2 regions of the Massilia luteola genome follow, and region 2 is predicted to be linked to the other one. Evidence: predicted binding sites of a transcription regulator. Region 2 holds the regulator's gene; the other holds the start of a gene.
What was found. Region 2 encodes NrdR, which represses ribonucleotide reductase genes. Its sites were predicted from a motif close to CACNANATNTNGTG; they were not measured.
Positions count from the first base shown of each region.

Region 1: U9J41_RS13955 (ribonucleoside-diphosphate reductase subunit alpha) is a predicted target of NrdR. The motif match lies at 1,869-1,882, and genes of this name have one in related genera.

Region 1 covers NZ_JAXOFN010000012.1:29,975-39,933, reverse strand. Annotated here, with positions in the region: gene U9J41_RS13955 (ribonucleoside-diphosphate reductase subunit alpha) at 1-1,664, opposite strand, end outside; gene U9J41_RS13950 (sigma-54-dependent transcriptional regulator) at 2,101-3,561, opposite strand; gene U9J41_RS13945 (sensor histidine kinase) at 3,579-5,267, opposite strand; gene U9J41_RS13940 (PP0621 family protein) at 5,276-5,563, opposite strand; gene U9J41_RS13935 (cytochrome C assembly family protein) at 5,560-6,363, opposite strand; gene U9J41_RS13930 (ABC transporter ATP-binding protein) at 6,550-7,359, opposite strand; gene U9J41_RS13925 (ABC transporter permease) at 7,361-8,194, opposite strand; gene U9J41_RS13920 (ABC transporter substrate-binding protein) at 8,281-9,255, opposite strand; gene ffh (signal recognition particle protein) at 9,506-9,959, shown strand, end outside.
Region 2 covers NZ_JAXOFN010000004.1:9,521-19,479, forward strand. Annotated here, with positions in the region: gene ribD (bifunctional diaminohydroxyphosphoribosylaminopyrimidine deaminase/5-amino-6-(5-phosphoribosylamino)uracil reductase RibD) at 1-901, opposite strand, end outside; gene U9J41_RS06785 (GspH/FimT family pseudopilin) at 956-1,534, opposite strand; gene U9J41_RS06790 (type IV pilin protein) at 1,522-1,971, opposite strand; gene U9J41_RS06795 (pilus assembly PilX family protein) at 1,958-2,794, opposite strand; gene U9J41_RS06800 (PilW family protein) at 2,908-3,804, opposite strand; gene pilV (type IV pilus modification protein PilV) at 3,813-4,367, opposite strand; gene nrdR (transcriptional regulator NrdR) at 4,495-4,953, opposite strand; gene glyA (serine hydroxymethyltransferase) at 5,024-6,271, opposite strand; ZMP/ZTP riboswitch at 6,372-6,507, opposite strand; gene U9J41_RS06820 (SDR family NAD(P)-dependent oxidoreductase) at 6,652-7,401, shown strand; gene ybgC (tol-pal system-associated acyl-CoA thioesterase) at 7,748-8,152, shown strand; gene tolQ (protein TolQ) at 8,180-8,863, shown strand; gene U9J41_RS06835 (biopolymer transporter ExbD) at 8,884-9,312, shown strand; gene tolA (cell envelope integrity protein TolA) at 9,323-9,959, shown strand, end outside.

The DNA.
Region 1 (9,959 bases), on a different contig from region 2:
CCCGTTTCGAACAGCATCGACAGCATCTTGCGCCACAGGTCGAGCGCCTGCACCTTCTTGTGCACGGTCAGCTCGCCGCGGGCGGCCTTCTCTTCGTACTTCACGTAGGCTTCCTCGAACGCGCGGCCGACCTTGTCGTGCAGGTCCGGCGCTTCCGACGGCGACAGCAGGGTCCACTCGCCCTTTTCCATCACGCGCTTCATGAACAGGTCGGGAATCCAGTTCGCCGTGTTCATGTCGTGCGTGCGGCGGCGGTCGTCGCCCGTGTTCTTGCGCAGGTCGAGGAATTCCTCGATGTCCAGGTGCCAGGTTTCCAGGTAGGCGCAGACGGCGCCCTTGCGCTTGCCGCCCTGGTTGACGGCGACGGCGGTGTCGTTCGCGACCTTCAGGAACGGCACGACGCCCTGCGACTTGCCGTTCGTGCCCTTGATGCGCGAGCCCAGCGCGCGCACCGGGGTCCAGTCGTTACCCAGGCCGCCGGCGAATTTCGACAGCAGCGCGTTTTCCTTGATGGCGTCGTAGATGCCTTCCAGGTCGTCGGCGACGGTGGTGAGGTAGCACGACGACAGCTGCGAGCGGCGCGTGCCCGAGTTGAACAGCGTCGGGGTCGAGCTCATGAAGTCGAACGTCGACAGCAGGTTGTAGAACTCGATCGCGCGCGCTTCACGGTTTTCTTCGCGCAGGGCCAGGCCCATCGCGACGCGCATGTAGAACGCCTGCGGCATCTCGATGCGGGTGTCGCGGATGTGCAGGAAGTAGCGGTCGTACAGGGTCTGCAGGCCGATATAGCCGAATTGCAGGTCGCGGTCGGCGACGATCGCCTTCGCCAGTTTCTGCAGGTCGAACTTGCCCAGCTCCTCGTCCAGCAGCTCGGCGGCTATGCCCTTGGCGACGTATTGCGGGAAATAGGTGATGTATTCCGCGGCGGCGCCGGCCTGCGGCACTTCCTTGCCGAAGACTTCCTTGCGGATCGTGTGCAGCAGGATGCGCGCGGTGACCTGGCTGTACGCCGGGTCTTTTTCCATCAGCGCGCGCGCGGCCAGGATCGCGGACTTGTGCAGTTCCTCGACCGGCACGCCGTCGTACAGGTTCTTGACCGTCTCGGCCAGGATGGCGTCGGCGTCGACGTGCTTTTCCAGGCCGGCGCAGGCCGCATTGATCAGCGCCGCGACTTCGTTCATGTCCAGCGGACGGCGCACGCCGGCGTCGACGACGGTGAACTGCGGGGTGGCGATCTGCGTGGTGCCCGCCGCTTCCTTGGCGGCGCGGCGCTCTTCCATGCGCTTGGCGCGGTACAGCACGTATTCGCGCGCGACGTCATGCTCGCCCGAACGCATCAGGGACAATTCCACCTGGTCCTGCACATCCTCGATGTGGAAGGTACCGCCGTTCGGCTGGCGGCGCACGAGCGCCGCGACCACGTTGTTCGTCAGCTGCTCGACCAGTTCGCGGATGCGCGCCGACTCGCGACCCTGTTCGCCGTTCACGGCGAGGAAGGCCTTGGTCACCGCGACGGCGATCTTGTTCGGCGCGAACGGCACCACGGCGCCGTTGCGGCGGATGATGCGGTAGTCGCTGTTCGCGACCAACTCGGCCGCGCTCTTGCCGGCCGCCGTTTCTGCTGCGACGTGCGGATTGATGGAAATGTCCGAAGATGTTTGCATTGAGCCTCCCAGCATGGCGTTACGAACTGCCAGCGCCTTCTCGAATTTGGTAGATATGGACCCCTCGGAGAGGATCCAGGGACAGCTGCCAATACATAAAAATTGGCAACTAGATAACTTTTCGCCGACAAAAAATAGGAGCAACAATGTTGAGAAAACGCAGTTGCGCCCCTACTCAGCCTGTTCGGCATTAAGGCCGTTGACCACTAGATGTAGTAGACAACGGCCTTACAGACCTAATTGTAGTCGATGTACGCGAGTTTTAAGAGCACTGCTACTAAGATTTTTTTCTTGACATCGATCAGGTCCGATACTTGAAGCCTCCACGGCGAAGTAAGCGCTAACATTGATTTTATGGCGCGTTTTGCGCTGCTTACTATTCGTGCAAAATCGGCCCGTTTGGCTTTGCTGCATTGGCGAAAAGACCACGGCCGGGTCAGGGTTCGGGCGCCTGGATGTCCAGTTTTTGCATCTGATAACGGAGCTGGCGGACGCTGATGCCGAGCAGGCCGGCGGCCTGCGTGCGATTGAACTGGGTCTGGTTCAGCGCACGCAGGATGATGTCGCGCTCGACCTGGCTCAGGTAGTCCGGCAGGTTGCTCGGCAGCGCGTCGGCGGCCAGCGGCGGTGATGGTGGCGCGGCGGGTGCCTGCGTAACGACGCTTGCCTCTTGCGGCGCCGCGGCCGGCGTGTGCGCATCGGAAGCGGGTACGGCACCGCCCTGCGGCACCACGGCCGCATCGCCCAGCTTCGCCCCTTTCAGCAGCAGGTCGCCGGCCTCGATCACGCCATCGTCGGCGAAGGCGAGCGCGCGTTCCAGCACGTTTTCCAGTTCGCGCACATTGCCCGGAAAAGCATAGCCGCGCAGCGCGTCGAGCACGCCGGCACCGAGGCGCGCGCCGCCCGGACCGGCCAGGCGCGCGAGGATGGCGTCGACGAGCAGCGGCAGGTCGTCCAGGCGTTCGCGCAGCGGCGGCAGGGTCAGTTCGATGACGTTCAGGCGGTAGAACAGGTCCTGGCGGAACGCGCCCGCCTCGACACATTTCGCGAGGTCCTTGTGCGTGGCGCTGATGATGCGCACGTCCACCGGCTCCTCGACCGTGGCGCCGATCTTGCGCACGCGCCGCTCCTGGATCGCGCGCAGCAGCTTGACCTGCATCGCGAGCGGCAGGTCGGCCACCTCGTCGAGCATCAGCGTGCCCCCGTTGGCGGCCTGGAAAAAGCCATCGCGCTCATCGTTCGCGCCCGTGAAGGCGCCCTTGCGGTAGCCGAAGAACTCGGCCTCCATCAGCGCCTCGGGAATCGCGCCGCAGTTCACGGCGACGAACGGTTTGCCCGCGCGCGCGCTCTGGGCGTGGATCTCGCGCGCCGCCAGTTCCTTGCCGCTGCCGGATTCGCCGTTGATGGCGATCGGCGCCTGCGAGCGCGCCAGCCGTGCGATCTGCGCGCGCAGCGCCTGCATCGCGAGCGACGCTCCGATCAGGCGCGACGTCCCGCCACCCTGGCTGACTGCCGGCGCGGCCGCCGGGTCGGACAGCTTCAACGCCGCGCGCACCATCGCGCGCAAGTCGTCCAGCACGACCGGCTTCGACACGTAATCGAACGCGCCGGCCTTCAGCGCCACGACGGCATTCTCGGCGCTGCCGTACGCGGTGATCACGGCGATGGGCGTGCTCTTGTGATTGGCCGCCACCTCGCGCACCAGTTCCAGGCCCAGGCCGTCGGGCAGGCGCATGTCCGTCAGCACCAGCGCATACGTTTTCTGGCCGAGCAGCGCGCGCGCTTCGCGCACGGTCGCGGCGCTGTCCACGTCGAGCCCCATCTTGAGCAGGGTGATCTCGAGCAGCTCGCGCAGGTCGGGTTCGTCGTCGACCACCAGGATGCGGGGTGAGCTCATGCCTATCTTTCCGTGACTTAGATTGATGCTGCGAAGGTGATCACGAAGCGCCCGCTGGCCTCGCCCGTGCCGCCGGCCGGATCGGGTCCCACGTCCTCGGTGCGGTATTCGTAGTCGAGCATCGCGCCGTTGTTCAGGCACAGCTCGCGCGCCAGGTACAGGCCCAGGCCGGTGCCCTTGCTCGACGTCGTGTAGAACGGCTCGAACAGGTGGGCGCGCACTTCCGGCGTGATGCCGGGACCGTCGTCCTGCACGTGCAATTCCATGCGGCCGGTGGCGTCGAGCACCGGACACACGCGGATGCTGGCCGGCTTGCCGCTCGCGTAACGGATCGCGTTGCCGAGCAAATTCACGAGCACCTCGCGCAGGTGCAGGCCGTCGAAACGCACGCTGCGGCCGTGCGCACTCCCGACCCACACTATATCACCGGCCATGCCGTGCATTTCCGTGAACTCGGCGCGCAGCTCCGGCAGGAAGTCGTCGAGCGCCAGGGGCGTGCCGTTCGGCTGCACCTTGCGCGACAGTTTCAGGATGTCCTCGACCATGCGGTTCACGCGCGCCACGTTGTCGTTCACGATGCGCAGCAGGCGTACCTCGGCCGGCCCGTGCAGGTCTTCCGCGAGCAGCGACGTCGCATGGCCGATCGCCGACAGCGGATTCCTCACCTCGTGCGCGATGCTCGCCGTCAGCCGCCCCATCGACGCAAGCTTGAGTTGCTGCGCCTGGTTTTCGATGGCGCTCACGTCCTGCAGGAACACGAGGCTGCGCTCGTCCGCCCCCTCCGGAGTGTCGACCCGCGCGAAGCGCAGCTTGAGGTGCACCGGCTGGTCGAGGCGGCCGCGGACCTGCCCCTCCGTCTCGTGCCAGCGCTTGATCGTGACGTAGCCCCCCTTCACCGCGGCCGGCGCGTCCGCGCTGCCGCCGGCCCAGGCCGCGAAACGCTGCGCCACCGGTTCCAGCGCCGGCAGGTCGGTCAGCAGGAAGGCGTTGCCCTCCTCGCCCGGCTGCGTCTCCAGCCCGAGCATCCGCCGCGCCGCCGGGTTGCCGCCGAAGACGGTGCCGTCGCGTCCGAGCACGAGGATGCCGTCGGCGACGTCGTCCACGACGATGCGGTAGATAGCCTGCTGGATGCGCAGGTCGGCGCCGCGGCGCACGGCCAGTTCTTCCTGCTTGATGAGCCGCGCGGCCAGCCGGTTCACCACCAGCACCACCGCGAAGAACGCGGCGCCGGTGAGTCCGGCCTGGGTCAGCGGCTGGTCGTTCGCGCGCACGAAGATCTGCCAGGTGCTTTCGGCCAGCACGAACAGCGTCGCCAGCGCGGCCGAGAACAGGGCCACCAGCAACGGCGCGAGGATCGCGGCGCCGGCCAGCGGGAACAGATACAGCAGCGCGAGGCCGCTGCGCATGCCGCCGGCGGCCAGGTACAGCAGCGAGATCGCGACGATGTCGACGGCCACCTGGACCGACAGCTGCCACAGGAAGCGCCGGCGCCAGCGCTGGGCGACGAAGGCGAACAGCAGGGCCGCCAGCACGTAGGCGATGCACGTCTCGGCATAGAAGGTGCCGTCCACGCGGCCGTGGCGCACGTCCACGGACAGGTAGAGCAGCAGCACGAGCGCGATCACGATGCGCGTGACCGTGAGCGTCTGCAGCGAGCGCCAGAACGTCGAGCGCGACTCGGCGGAAAAGGGCAGCCAGGGCGCCATGCGGCGGCTTACCTGGCCTGCGGGTGCGCCTCGCGCGCGTGCGCCGTGCCGCAGTAATCGCGGCCATCGGCCCGCACGGCCTCCGACGATGGGAAATAGATGCCGCAATGGGCGCAGCAGGCCATCGCTTCCGGCTTGTCCGCGACGCGGCGCCAGGCTTTCGCCTCGCCGCCGGCGGGACCCGGTGCCGGCCCGGCGGCCGGACCTTGCGCGCGCGTCATCGCCGCGCGCACCTTGCTGCGCACCGCCATCACCACGAGGATGACGAGCGCAATCCAGAAAAGCAGTCGCGTCATACGAACCCCCGGTGCAGAACGACTTCAAAAACGAAACGGCTGCCGACATACGCCAGCGCCAGGGTGGCGAATCCCGCCAGCGTGAAGCGCAGCGCGGTCTTGCCGCGCCAGCCGCGCCAGCGGCGTCCGGCCAGCAGCGCGGCGAACAGGACCCACGACAGCAGCGCGAACACGTTTTTATGGTCCCAGCGCAGCGCGCGGCCGAACAGCTGTTCGGAGAACACGATGCCCGACAGGACGGTGAGACTGAGCAGGATGAAACCGATGCCGATCATGCGGAACAGCAGGCGCTCCATGGTCAGCAGCGCCGGCAGCTGGTCGATCGCGCCTCCCAGCCAGCCCTTCTTCGCGTTCTTCGCGTGCAGGCGCGCCTCCTGCAGCGCCATCAGCACGGCGTGGAAGGCGGCGATCGTGAGCGTACTGTATGCCGACACGGCCACGGCCACGTGCCAGCCGAACGCGGGCGACTGGTCCTGCACGGGCATCAGGTTGCCGGGGAACAGCGGCGGCAGGATCGCCGCGACGGCCGCGAACGGCATCACCATGCGGCGCATGCCGTCCAGCGCGAAGTTGCGGTTTTCGATCCAGTAGGCGGCGACGGAAATCCACAGCGCGGTCGACAGCATGAAGGCGAAGCCGACGCGCAGCGTGCCGTTCGTCACGATGTCCGGCCACAGCGCCGTGCCATGCACGGCCCAGGCGACAAAAGTCACGGCCGAAATGGCCGAGCCCTGCCGCGACGGCAGCAGGGCGCATACCGCGTACAGGATGGCCGCGGCGATAAATAGGGTGAGTTGCATACGCGCGAGTCTACACCATCCCGATGGGGAGGGTTGGGTTGTCAAAGGGATAATCGGGTCACCAAATGCCGTCGTTCCCGCGAAGGCGGGAACCCAATTTTGCGTGAACGGCGATGGTATTGCCCGTGGTCCGCAACGAACTTGGGTCCACGCCTGCGCGAGGACGACGTTTCAAATGACGTGGCCTCAATCGACGGCGGCGGCCTTGATCTCGGCATCGTGGTGGCGCTGCTGCTCTTCCATCACCATCAGCCCCAGTTCGCGCTTGAGCGCATTGAATTCGGGCGCCGCCGGATCGCGCAGGCGCGGCAGCTCGACGAGCAAGTCGCGCTTGATGGTGCCGGGCCGGTACGTCATCACGACGATGCGGTCGGCGAGGTAGATCGCTTCCTCGATGCTGTGCGTGACGAAGATGACGGTCTTCCTGAATTCCGCCCACAGGCGCAGCAGCTCGTCCTGCAGGTTGCGCCGCGTGAGGGCGTCGAGCGCGCCGAACGGCTCGTCCATCAGCATGATCGGCGAATCCAGCGCCAGCACGCGCGCGATCGCCACGCGCTGGCGCATGCCGCCGGACAGGTCTTTCGGATAGCGTTTCGCGAAGTCTTCCAGCGACAGGAGTTTCAACAGTTCGGCCACGCGCGCCGCGATCTGCGCGCGCGCCATGCCCTTGATCTCCAGGCCGAAGCCGACGTTCTGCTCCACCGTCATCCACGGGAACAGCGCGTATTCCTGGAACACCATGCCCCGCTGCGGCCCGGGTCCGGCGACCGGCACGCCGTCGGCCAGCACGCGGCCCGACGTCGGCGGCGCGAAGCCGGCGATGGCGTTCAGCAGCGTCGACTTGCCGCAGCCGGAAGGCCCCAGCAGGCAGACGAACTGGCCGTGCGGGATCTCGAGGCTGATGTCCTGCAGCGCGACCATCTTGCGGCCGTCGCCGTCGAACACTTTGCTGACGTTGGCGATGACGAGGTGGGCTCTTGCGTCAGGGGCGGTCATGTCAGTGCTCCAGGCCGCGGTGCCAGCGCAGCAGGTAGTTGTTCAGTTTATTCATGCCGACGTCGATCGCCAGCCCGAGGATGCCGATCGTGATCATGCCGGCGATGATCTTGTCCGACAAGAAGTACTCGCGCGCCTCCGAGATGCGGAAACCGAGGCCGTTGTTCACGGCGATCATCTCGGCCACGATCACGACGATGAACGCCGTGCCGATGCCGATCCGCATGCCGGTCAGAATGTACGGCACGGCCGCCGGCAGGATCACGCGCAGGAACATCGTCGTCCCGCTGGCGCCCAGGTTGCGCGCCGCGCGCAGGTAGATGCCGTCGACCTGGCGCACGCCCGCGATCGTATTCATCAGCACGGGAAAAAAAGCGCCCAGCGCGATGAGGAAGATGGCCGGCGGGTTGCCGAGGCCGAACCACAGCATCGACATCGGGATGTAGGCGATGGGCGGAATGGGCCGCAGCAGCTGGAACAAGGGATTCAGCCAGGCATGCGCGATGCGGCTCGCGCCCATGGCGAGGCCGACCGGCAACGCCAGCGCGGCGCCGACGAGGAAGCCGACGAACACGCGGTACAGGCTGCCGACGGCGTCGGTGAGCAATTCGCCGGAGACCATCCATGCGAGACGCCCGCCGCCGTTGGCCTCGTGCCAGGTGGCGAAGTCCTGCAGCGGCAGCAGGTAGGCGACCCACTTGCGCCACACCTGCAGCGGCGACGGCAGGACGTGCTCGTTGACCCATCCCCTGCTGACCACCAACTGCCAGATCGCGATCGCGACGACCGGCACGACCAGGCCGATTGCGATGTCCTGCCACCTGCGTTTTGCCATCTCCGCTCCTTGCGTGATCCGCGCGGGCGGGGGCCGCCCACCCTGTAAATCGGCCGTCGGGTGGGCACCCCGTGCCCACCAAAGGTCTACTTGATATTCAGGCTTTTCTTGGCCTCATCCAGCAGATCCGTCTTGACCCACTGCTTCGCCACGGGCGGCTTGGACATCCGCCCGACGCCCGTCTTGACCATGAGGTCCGTCGTGATCTGGATATGCTCCGGCGTGATGTCGTAGGTGTACGGCGAATTGCTGATCGCGTCGTCGAAATCGTCCTTGGTGATCTGGCCCTTGAACACGACGTCGCGCACGTACTTCTCGGCCAGCGCGCGGTCGCGGATGAAGGCGCTCGTGGCCATCACGAAGCAGCGCATGAATTTCTCGGCCACCGCATGCTTCGTGTCGTGGAATTTCTCGGTCATGACCATCGTCCGTATCGGCTCGCCGATCGGGGTGTCGTACGGCTTCATGACCTCGACGCCGTATCCCTTGTTGATCGCCTGCGACGACTGCGGCTCGGACTGCATCATCACATCGATGTTCTTGCCCAGCAGGGCCTGGTTGAGGTCGGCATAAGCCAGGTAGATGATCTGCACGTCCTTGCCGGGCGCGGAGTCGGCGGACAGGCCCGCCTTCTGCAGCTCGGCCATCAGCAGGACTTCCTGGATGCCGCCGCGCGTCACGCCCACCTTCTTGCCCTTGAGGTCCTTCACGCTCTTGACGTTGGCGTCCGGCCGCGCGACGAGGCGCACGCCCCCTTTGGCGAAGCCGGCCACGACATAGATCGGCGCACCGCTGGCGCGGCCCGAGATGGCCGCTTCGGACGCCGTCGCGCCGACGTCGAGCTCGCCCGCGATGATGGCCTGCATCACGTCCAGGCCTTTCGCGAACACGCGTTCCTCGACCTTGATGCCGCACTTGGGCGCGATTTCCTTGATATACGAGACCGCGCCGTAGTGCGCGAACTTGAGGTTGCCGAGGCGGACCACGTCCTGGGCCTGGGCGCCGCCAGCGGCCAGCAGCGCGGCGAGGACGAGGGTCTTGCGAAACACGATTGCTTTCATTCTGTCTCTCCGATCGGGGTCGAACTTTTATTGGAATGAACTAACGTGATGCAGCTCTGGAAAATAAACTCGAAGCAACACATTGTCAAACTGTACAAGCAGCTTTTACCAAGAATCAACCCGATCGGTTGACTGCGCGGCTTGCGAATGGCTGAATACGGGTCTTGACCGGGGAAAACGCGCCCCGACATGGGGTAAAATGGCGGACTGCGCCCCGCCCGCTTATATATATCAGTACAAAAGGTAGAACATGCTGGATAACCTGACCCAACGCCTTGCCAAGGTCGTCAAGACGATGCGCGGCGAGGCCCGCCTCACCGAGACGAACACCGCCGAGATGCTGCGCGAAGTGCGCCTGGCCCTGCTCGAGGCCGACGTGGCGCTGCCGGCCGTGCGCGAATTCATCGCCAAAGTGAAGGAAAAGGCGCTGGGCGAGGAAGTGATCGGCTCGCTGTCCCCCGGCCAGGCCCTCGTCGGCGTCGTGCAGAAGGAACTGGCCGCGCTGATGGGCGCCGACCTCGGTCCGGAAGCGTCGCAGCTGTCGTTCGCGCAGCAGCCGCCGGCCGTGATCCTGATGGCCGGCCTGCAGGGTGTCGGTAAAACGACCACCACCGGCAAGCTCGCCAAATACCTCAAGGAAGAGAAAAAGAAAAAGGTCCTGACCGTCTCCGCCGACGTCTACCGCCCCGCCGCGATCGCGCAGC
Region 2 (9,959 bases):
GCTTGGAACCGGCTTCGACATGCAGCTCGTTGATCTCGCGCCGCCCCAGTTCGCGCATCAGCGCCGGCAGGTCGACCTTGCCGGAAGCGTTCGGCAGCATGATGATCTCGTGTCCCAGCGCCTGCAGCGCCGCCTCCTTTTCGGGGTGCGGCTCGGCGGCCACGATCCAGCACGACGCGCCCTGCAGGATGCACGCGTCCATGCCGATGTCGAGGCGGCTGTCGACGATCACGCGGCGCGGCTGCAGTGGCGTGTCGATGCCGCGCACGGTCAGTTGCGGGTTGTCGACCTTGATCGTGCCGATGCCGGTCAGGATCGCGCTCGCGCGCGCGCGCCACGCATGACCGTCCGCGCGCGCCTCGTTGCTCGTGATCCACTGGCTTTCGCCATTTTCCAGTGCCGTGACGCCGTCCAGGCTGGCCGCCGTCTTGAGGCGCACCCACGGACGGCCATGGCGCATGCGCGTGAAGAAGCCGATGTTCAATTCGTACGCCTGCCCGGCCAGCAGGCCCGCGCCGACTTCGATCCCGGCCGCCTCCAGCTGCGCCATGCCGCGCCCGGCCACGAGCGGGTTCGGATCGACCATGGCCGCGACGACCCGGCCAAGCCCCGCCTGGATCAGCGCGTTCGAGCACGGCGGCGTGCGGCCGTAGTGGCTGCACGGCTCCAGCGTCACGTAGGCGGTGGCGCCACGCACGTCGTTGCCGCGCGCCTGGGCATCGCGCAAGGCCTGGATCTCGGCGTGGTCCTGGCCCGCGAGCTGCGTGTGGCCGGCGCCGATGACGACGCCGTCGCGCACGATCACGCAGCCGATGCGCGGGTTGGGCGCGGTGATGTACATGCCCTTCGCGGCCCATTCCAGGGCCAGCGCCATGCCGTCGGTATCGCTCTGTATCTGCACTCTTGTTTCCGGTCTCGCTACGTTGTCTTGCCACCCGTCCAGGCCTGCGCGGCGTCAGGACGGTGCCGGGGCGCCGTCGCAACCCGCGTCGCGCGCCGGGTCGCAGACGCGCGCCCGGCCCAGCATATTGATTTTAATACGGCGGATGTGCCCGCCGTGAAACAGCGACACCGTTCCCCAGCGCGCCGCAGCGCTGTTGCCGTCGGCGCAACTGCGCCCCGCGCCATTGTAGGCGATATAGTACGGCGGTGCTAAATTCGTGAAGGCGAAGTCGATGGCGATGCCTGCGGCCAACGGCCCGTGCTCCGCGATCAGCTCGTCCGCGCCCGGCTGGCCGTCGCCGGCGCGGTCGTCGATGACGCGCCAGCCCTGGCGCCAGTCGGCACCGCGCGGATCGACGGGCACCAGCCTGACCTGCCGGCCGCGCGCGAGCGCCTGGGCCCGCGCGAGGTCGATCGCCGCGAACAAATCGCCGGCAGCCGCCTTCAGTTGCTGGGACCGAACCAGGTCGCGCAGGTCGGGCGCGGCGATCGCCATCGAGATGGCGGCAACCGTCAGCACGATGCACAGCTCGGGCAGCGACACGCCGGACGCCCGCCGCGCCGGCCGGCGCACAGCCGTCACGGCCAGCATCGCGCGCCCGTGCCTTGCGCGCCCTGGCGCCCGCTGCTGTCCAGCGTCAGCACACCGCAGTCGGGATCGCGAAAGCGGGCATCCACCCGGGCCGTGCCGGGACGGGCGCGGACCTCGACGCACGCGGCGATGTCCCGGTCCGGGCAGGCGCGCGCATCCAGTTCGTACGCGCTGGCGGACGCGTTGGCGCCCGACCACCACGTGAAGCCGTCCGTGCCGGGCTCGTCGGCAGAGAACTCGACGTAGGCATTGTGCTGGACGTGGTAACGCTCCTGTCGCTGCATGGTCTCGATCAGCGCCACCTGCCCCTCGGTGCGCCGGGTGCGCACGATGTAGCCGGCGTACGTCGGATACGCGAGCGTGCCGAGGATGCCGACGATGGCCACGACGATCATCAGTTCGACCAGGGTGAAGCCGCCGCCGTCACGGTCGGGCATGGGCATGCAGCTCGGCCCAGTTCGCGATGTCGCGCCAGCCGATCCGGCCGGCGGGGAGTTGCCGCCCTGGCGGCCGGGTTGGGGAATGGTTGCCATTGCCGTGATCGTCTCCGTTGCCGTCTCCGTTGCCATCTCCGTTGCCATCTCCGTTAGCGCCGTCGTCACCGCCTGTGTGGCCGTGGCCGTGCCCATCGCCATCATCCGGTGGGGCCGACGCCGGCGGCGGCAACCGGTACAGCGACTGCAGCACGACCCGCGTCGATGCCCGCGTGCCGAAGCCGATCGCCGTGATGCGGTAAAAGCTGCCCTGCTGCGCCGTGGCACCGGGCGGCGCGATCCGCTCGATGACGTAGGCCGGCAGCCGTGCCGGCAGCATGCCGCGGCCGACCGCGAGCACAGCCCCCGTGAAGTGGCCGTACGGCACGAGCGCCGGATTGTCCCCGGCCGCCAGGTCGAGCGTTTGCCAGGCGGGCGGCGCCCTGGCCAGGCACAGGCCGAGATCGTCCGCGCCGCGCCCGCAGCCGTCGACGAAGGCGGCGGCGCCTGCCGGCCCGAAATGGGCGGCGCGGTCCGGCGGCGCATCGGCCGTGCCGGCGATATCGTGCTCGGCATCGCGCAGGGCCGCCTCGGCCGCGGCCTGCGCCAGGTCGCGGTCGCGTTCGTTGTGCGCCGCGGCCAGGAGGACGAAGGCGCCGCGCGCGACGGCCACGCCGATCACCATCGTCGCGAGCATCAGCATCAGCGCGCAGACAAGGGCCAGCCCGCGTGGCGTGGGCGACGGCGTCATGACCGCGGCGCGGGCAATGCGACCGTGACATTGCATGGGCGACGGCGTCGCGACCGCGGCGCGGACAACGCGACCGTGACGTTGCATGGGTGACGGCGTCGCGACCGCGGCGCGGACAACGCGACCGTGACGTTGCGTGTGCGCCGGCTTCATGACGGCGGCGCCGGCAATGCGACCGTGAACATGAACAGCCGCCGCTCGCGCCGCCGCAGGTCGGGTGTCATGCCGGCCTCGTCCAGCGAACTGCCCAGGTCGTCGCCGCCGGCGGCATCCGCATAGCCCGCGCCGAGCAGGTCATGGCGCGCGCTGCCGGGCTCCACGCGCGTGGGCCGGCTCCCGTGCAGCAGCAGGCCGACGCGTACGGCGACGATCCGTTTCCAGTGGGTCCGGCGGTTGAACTCCGCCGCGCCCAGCCCGGCATCGAGCGCACCGACCGCGGCCGCGTTCACGTAGCGGTTGGCGACGCCATCGGGCGGGTCGTCCGTGTCGATGCCGTACAGGACCTGGAAGCCGTCCACGCCGGTCACCAGCGCGTCCGCGCTCCAGTCGGCGGCGCCGCGATATTTGCAGCGCAGTTCGGCCTCGCCTTCGCTGTTGCGGGCCACATAGAAAATGCTCCAGCCCTCCTCGCCCGCGGCGGCGGGGAAGCCGGCGCAGTCGACGGCGCTGCCGTCGTCCGCGCCGGGAAAACGGACGGCCAGCACGTCGCTGCCGTTGACGGCGGCCGCGAGCGGATCGGCGATGCCCGGCGTCGTGCGGGACAGCGTGCGCGCGTCCAGCCCGGCCAGGCGCGCCGACGCCGCGTCCGCCGCGGGATCGGCGAGCGTCGCGACGTCGAACGCGCCCGCCTGGCGCACGGCGCGGCCGATGAGGTCGATGGCGAACCGCCCGCCATCCTCGACGCCGGCCGATTCGACCTGCGCCGCGTAGGCGCCGTTCGCCAACACGAGCAGGCGTCCGGCCGCAAGCACGACACCGAGGCCGATGGCCAGCGCCACCATCAACTCGGCCAGCGTCATGCCGCCGTGACGGACGAGGCGTCTCACGGGGCGTCTCACGGCGCCGCTCCCGCCAGCGGCAACATCAGCTTGGGCGCGCCCGTCGCCGCGTCGCCCTGCGCGCGCCAGCCGAGCTTGACGACGAGCGGCGCCCCGGCGTCATCGTCACACGACCAGGCCGGCAACCCGGCCGCGCCAAGCGGTCCGGCATCGCGACACACGCGGATACGGCCGCCGGGGAAGCCGGCCGCCACGGCGGCGGACACCTCGAACAGGTCGAAGCGCGCCAGGTCGTCGGCATCGCATGCGGTGTCCGCATAGCACTGCGTCGACGGTGCCGGCGCGCCGCCCGCGGCGTCGTAATCGAGCTGGAGATAGGGATCGTCGGCGTCGGGCAGCGCCAGCGCGTGGGGATTCGCGCGCATGCGCTCCGCGAGCGACCGGGCCAGCCGGGCAGCGTCGGCCAGGTGCTCGGCGTCGCGTCCGGAGCGGACCGCCAGCATCTGCAGTGCGGCCGCGCCGGCAATGCCGAGCGCCACCACGAACAGGGCGACGAGCACTTCGACGAGCGTGAACCCGGCATGTGCGCGCAATGACGAACCCGACAGCATCGACGGCCTCCAGCTTCTTCGTTTTCGAAACTGAAAAGGTAACAGTCGAGCCCGGGCAAGCCGTGTGGTGGCTCAACCGTGCGGATGCAACTAAAAACGGGGAAAAAGGACGCGCTTGTTTGCGCGATTATTTGCGCGGCTGGCCGACTTCGGCAATCGCTTCCTGGAACTCGGCCAGGTCTTCGAAGTTCTTGTAGACGGACGCGAAGCGGATGTAGGCGATCTTGTCGAGGCGCTTGAGTTCCTGCATCACCAGTTCGCCGACATGGCCGGTATCGACTTCGCGCCGCCCGCTGGTGAGGAGTTTTTCTTCGATCGACGCGACGGCGCGGTCGATCGCCTCGGCCGCCACGGGGCGCTTGCGCAGCGCCAGCATGAGGCTGCCGCGCAGCTTGGAGGATTCGAATTCGGTGCGGCTGCCGTTCTTCTTGACGATGAACGGCATCGACAGCTCGATGCGTTCGTAAGTCGTGAAGCGCTTGTCGCATTGGGCGCAGCGGCGCCGGCGCCGGATGGCGTCGCCTTCCTCGGATACGCGGGTATCGAGGACCTGGGTGTCGTCATGCTGACAGAACGGACATTTCATGGGCCGGCTACTGCTCGAAATACTGCTGGACATCCCGGCACGCCGCGCGGGCGTACCGGGACCGTTTTACTTACGCTTCGTAGACCGGGTATTTGTCGGTCAGTTGCTTGACTTCCGCCTTGACGCGGTCGATGGTCGCGGCGTCATGCGGGTTGTCCAGCACGTCGGCGATCAGGTTGCCGACCTTGACGGCGTCCTCTTCCTTGAAGCCGCGCGTCGTGAACGCCGGGCTGCCCAGGCGGATGCCCGACGTCACGAACGGCTTCTGCGGGTCGTTCGGGATGCCGTTCTTGTTGCAGGTCATGTGCGCCTGGCCCAGGATGGCTTCCGCTTCCTTGCCGGTCAGGCCCTTCGAACGCAGGTCGACCAGCATCACGTGCGACTCGGTACGGCCCGACACGATGCGCAGGCCGCGCGCGGTCAGCGTATCGGCCAGTGCCTTGGCGTTCTTGACGACCTGCTGCTGGTAGGCCTTGAATTCAGGCGTCAGCGCTTCCTTGAAGGCGACCGCCTTGCCTGCGATCACATGCATCAGCGGGCCGCCCTGGATGCCCGGGAAGATGGCCGAGTTGATGGCCTTCTCGTGCTCGGCCTTCATCAGGATGATGCCGCCGCGCGGGCCGCGCAGCGATTTGTGCGTCGTCGACGTGACGAAGTCGGCGTGCGGCACCGGGTTCGGGTATTCGCCGGCGGCGATCAGGCCGGCGTAGTGGGCCATGTCGACCATGAAGTAGGCGCCGACTTCCTTGGCGATGCGGGCGAAGCGCTCGAAGTCGATGCGCAGGGCGAACGCGGACGCGCCGGCGATGATCAGTTTCGGCTTGTGCTCGCGCGCCAGGCGCTCCATCTGCTCGTAGTCGATGTCTTCCTGCTCGGTCAGGCCGTAGGAGATCACGTTGAACCACTTGCCCGACATGTTCAGCGCCATGCCGTGGGTCAGGTGGCCGCCTTCGGCCAGCGACATGCCCATGATCGTGTCGCCCGGCTTGAGCATCGCGAAGAACACGCCCTGGTTTGCCTGCGAGCCCGAATTCGGCTGGACGTTCGCGGCTTCGGCGCCGAACAGCTGCTTGACGCGGTCGATCGCCAGTTGCTCGGCGACGTCGACGTATTCGCAGCCGCCGTAGTAGCGCTTGCCCGGATAGCCTTCGGCGTACTTGTTGGTCAGCTGCGAGCCCTGGGCCTGCATCACGGCCGGCGACGTGTAGTTTTCGGATGCGATCAGCTCGATGTGGTCCTGCTGGCGCTTGTTTTCCTTCTGAATCGCATCCCACAGATCCGGGTCAACCTTGGCGAGCGTATGATCTTTTGCAAACATGAAAAAACTCCAATCGATAAGAGAACCAGGCAACGGTCGGCGCTAAATGGGGCGGGAGCCGGAGAACGCAAGGCAGCCGCGATACAGACGCGTACCAGTCGGTGGCTGCCCAGGCGAACGGCAAGTGAAATAAATCTCACGTTCCCCGGTGGGTGCCCACCTTCGCCACGCACCGGCAGTCCGATCGCTCCTGATCGGACGGCAGCGCACGGTTTTCGCCAGTTACGTGAGATGTATGTAAATGGAACTCCCGATTGTACGGGATTGTGCGGCTGGTAAGCAAGGAAACCGATGGCGCCCTGGCAACTCTGGGATGGCCGCTGCCCTGTATGGTCATTTCAGCTACAATCCTGCAGTTACCACCCTGCCAGGCAACCATCATGATCGTTTTCATCACCGGCGCATCGGCCGGATTCGGCGCCGCCATGGCGCGCACTTTCGTCAAGAACGGCCACCAGGTGGTGCTGGCGGCGCGCCGCAAGGAGCGCCTCGATGCCCTGGCGAGGGAGCTGGGCGAATCGGCGCTGCCGATCGCGATGGACGTGACCGACAAGGCGTCGATCGAAGAAGCGCTGTCGATGCTGCCGCAGTCCTGGCGCCAGATCGACGTGCTGATCAACAATGCCGGCCTGGCGCTGAACACGAAGCCTGCGCACGAAGTGCCGCTGGAAGACTGGGAAACGATGATCGCCACGAACATCAAGGGCCTCGTCACGATGACGCACGCCCTGCTGCCGGCGATGGTCGAGCGCGGCAGCGGCCTCGTCATCAACATCGGCTCCGTTGCCGGGCGCACGCCTTATCCTGGCGGGAACGTGTACGGTGCCACCAAGGCGTTCGTCGAGCAGTTCACGCTGAACCTGCGCGCCGACCTCGTCGGCACCGGCGTGCGCGCCACCAACCTGGCGCCGGGCCTGTGCGGCGGGACGGAATTCTCGAACGTGCGCCTGAAAGACGACGCGGCCGCCGCGAAAGTCTACGAAGGCACGCAGCCGCTGACCGCCGAGGACATCGCTGCGACCGCCTACTGGGTCGCCTCCCTGCCGCCGCACGTCAACATCAACCAGATCGAAATGATGCCGACCTGCCAGGGCTACGGTCCGCTCACCATCAAGCGTAACCAGGACTGAAAACCGGGCCGGAAACGGGGGTAGGGGGAACCGGGTCAGAGCCCTTTTTTGGGCAATTGCCCAAAAAAGGGCTCTGACCCCGAATTGACCCGGTTTGTCGACTTTACATCGCGGCAATCGGCCGGCCGGCGAACGAATTGTTTTCTCTTTGTAACAGCGGCGCCATCCGTAGTGGAAAAGTGTTACAGTTGCCGGCTTGGCATGAGCCATTGGTATCTCATACCCTGTTTCGACGGCTCAGCCACCGGACCGTCGGCCGCGTATGCCCGTGTATATGTATCCTGGCGCACGTATGGCGGGTAAAAATGGCGTAAAATGTTTCCCATTTTCATTTATGGCAGCTGAAATGCCTTCAGTTTTCACCTGGACGGTTCGGGTCTATTACGAAGATACGGACGCCGGCGGCATCGTGTTCTACGCCAATTACCTGAAGTTCTACGAACGTGCGCGCACCGAATGGCTGCGTTCGCTCGGCATCGATCAGCAAACCTTGCGCGACCGGGAAGGCGCGATCTTCGTCGTGCGCAGCGCCAGCGTCGATTATCTCGCGTCCGCGCGCCTGGACGATGAAGTGAAGCTGACCTTGAGCGTGGAAAAGCTCGGCCGCGCCTCCGTGCAATTCGCCCAGCATGCCTGGCGCGGCGATACATTACTCTCCAGCGCCGACGTGAAAGTCGGTTGCGTGGACGCCTCAACGCTACGCCCCCGTTCCCTTCCCGCCCCCGCCGCTGCTAAAATGCGTGCCGCCTGACAATTCATTTGACCAAACATATACCCAATGAACGCAGTCCAAGACCTCTCATTCATTGAACTGATCCGCCACGCCCACGTGGTGGTGCAGTTGCTCATGGCACTGCTGTTCGCGGTTTCCCTTACCAGCTGGACGTATATCTTCCGCAAACTGTTCGCGATCCGCGCCGCGCGCCGCCAGACGGAGCAGTTCGAGCGCAGCTTCTGGGCCGGCGGCAACCTGCACACGCTGCACCAGAGCGCCAGCAGCCAGCGCGACCAGAGCGGTCCGCTGGCCCGCATCTTCGAAGCGGGCATGGGCGAATTCATCAAGGGCAAGCAGGCATCGCGCGATGCGCTCGACATGGGCGCCGTGCTGGATGGCGCCCGCCGCGCGATGCGCGCCGCCTTCCACCGCGAGCTGGACCAGATGGACACGCACCTGAACTTCCTGGCCTCCGTCGGCTCCGTCTCGCCGTACATCGGCCTGCTGGGCACCGTGTGGGGCATCATGAACGCGTTCCGCGGCCTGGCGAACGTGCAACAGGCGACGCTGGCCACGGTCGCGCCGGGCATCGCGGAAGCGCTGATCGCCACCGCCATCGGCCTGTTCGCGGCCATTCCGGCCGTCGTGGCGTACAACCGCTTCACCCACGACATCGACCGCCTCGCGATCCGCTTCGAAAGCTTCGTCGAGGAATTTTCGAACATCCTGCAGCGTCAGTCGCGCTGATCGCCGCAAGAGGAGTCGACATGGCCTTCAACAGCAGCCTGCGGGGCAACCGGCGCAAGCTCAAGTCCGAGATCAACGTCGTGCCGTACATCGACGTGATGCTGGTGCTGCTCATCATCTTCATGGCGGTGCCGCCGACGCAGAACCCGAGCGAGATCAAGCTGCCCAGCGCCGAGCGTTCCACCCAGCCGCCGGACGACTATATCCAGATCGCGGTCAAGGACAAGGGCCAGCTGCAGATCGGCATCACCGGCAAGAATCCGCAACCGCTGGAAGACGTGTCGAGCCGCTCGACGCTCGTCACGCGCCTGCGCGACATCCACGCCGAGCATCCGGATTATCCGGTCTTGATCGCCGGCGACCGCGACAGCAAATACGACGACGTGATCCAGCTGATTTCCGAAGCCAAGAAGATGGGCATCACCCGCGTCGGACTGGCCACGAAGTGAAGAAGAACTGATGTCAGCGACGAAGCAGAACAGCATCGGCAACGGCAACGGCAACGGCGCGCCTTATCACGTGCCGCCTGAACCGAACCGCTGGCCGGCCATCGGCCTGGCGGTGGGCGTGCACGCCCTGTTGCTGGCCTTCCTGTGGATCGGCATCCACTGGCAGAACAACGCGCCCGTCGCCGTCGAGGCGGAGATCTGGGACGTGACGACGCAGACGGCAGCCCCGCCGCCCACGCCTCCCGCACCGGAGCCGGAACCGGAAACACCGCCGCCCCAGCCCACGCCGAAAGCCGTGGAGCCGCCGCCCGCCGTCGAACAGCCGCAGCCGAAGCAGCCGGACATCGCCCTCGAACGCGAGAAGAAGCGCAAGGAAGAATTGAAACGCAAGCAGCTCGAAGACGAGCGCCAGGAGCGCGAACTCGCGGAGCAAAAGCGCGCGGACGAAAAGAAAGCGAAGGCGCTGGCCGAGAAGAAGGAACGCGAGCAGGCCGAGAAGAAAGCACAGGCCGACGCTGAAAAGAAAGAAGCCGAGAAGAAGAAAAAAGACGAAGCGGAAAAGAAAAAGAAAGAGGAAGCCGACAAGAAGAAAAAGGCCGCCGCGGAACAGAAGAAACTGGATGCCGCCCGTGCCGACGAGATGCGCC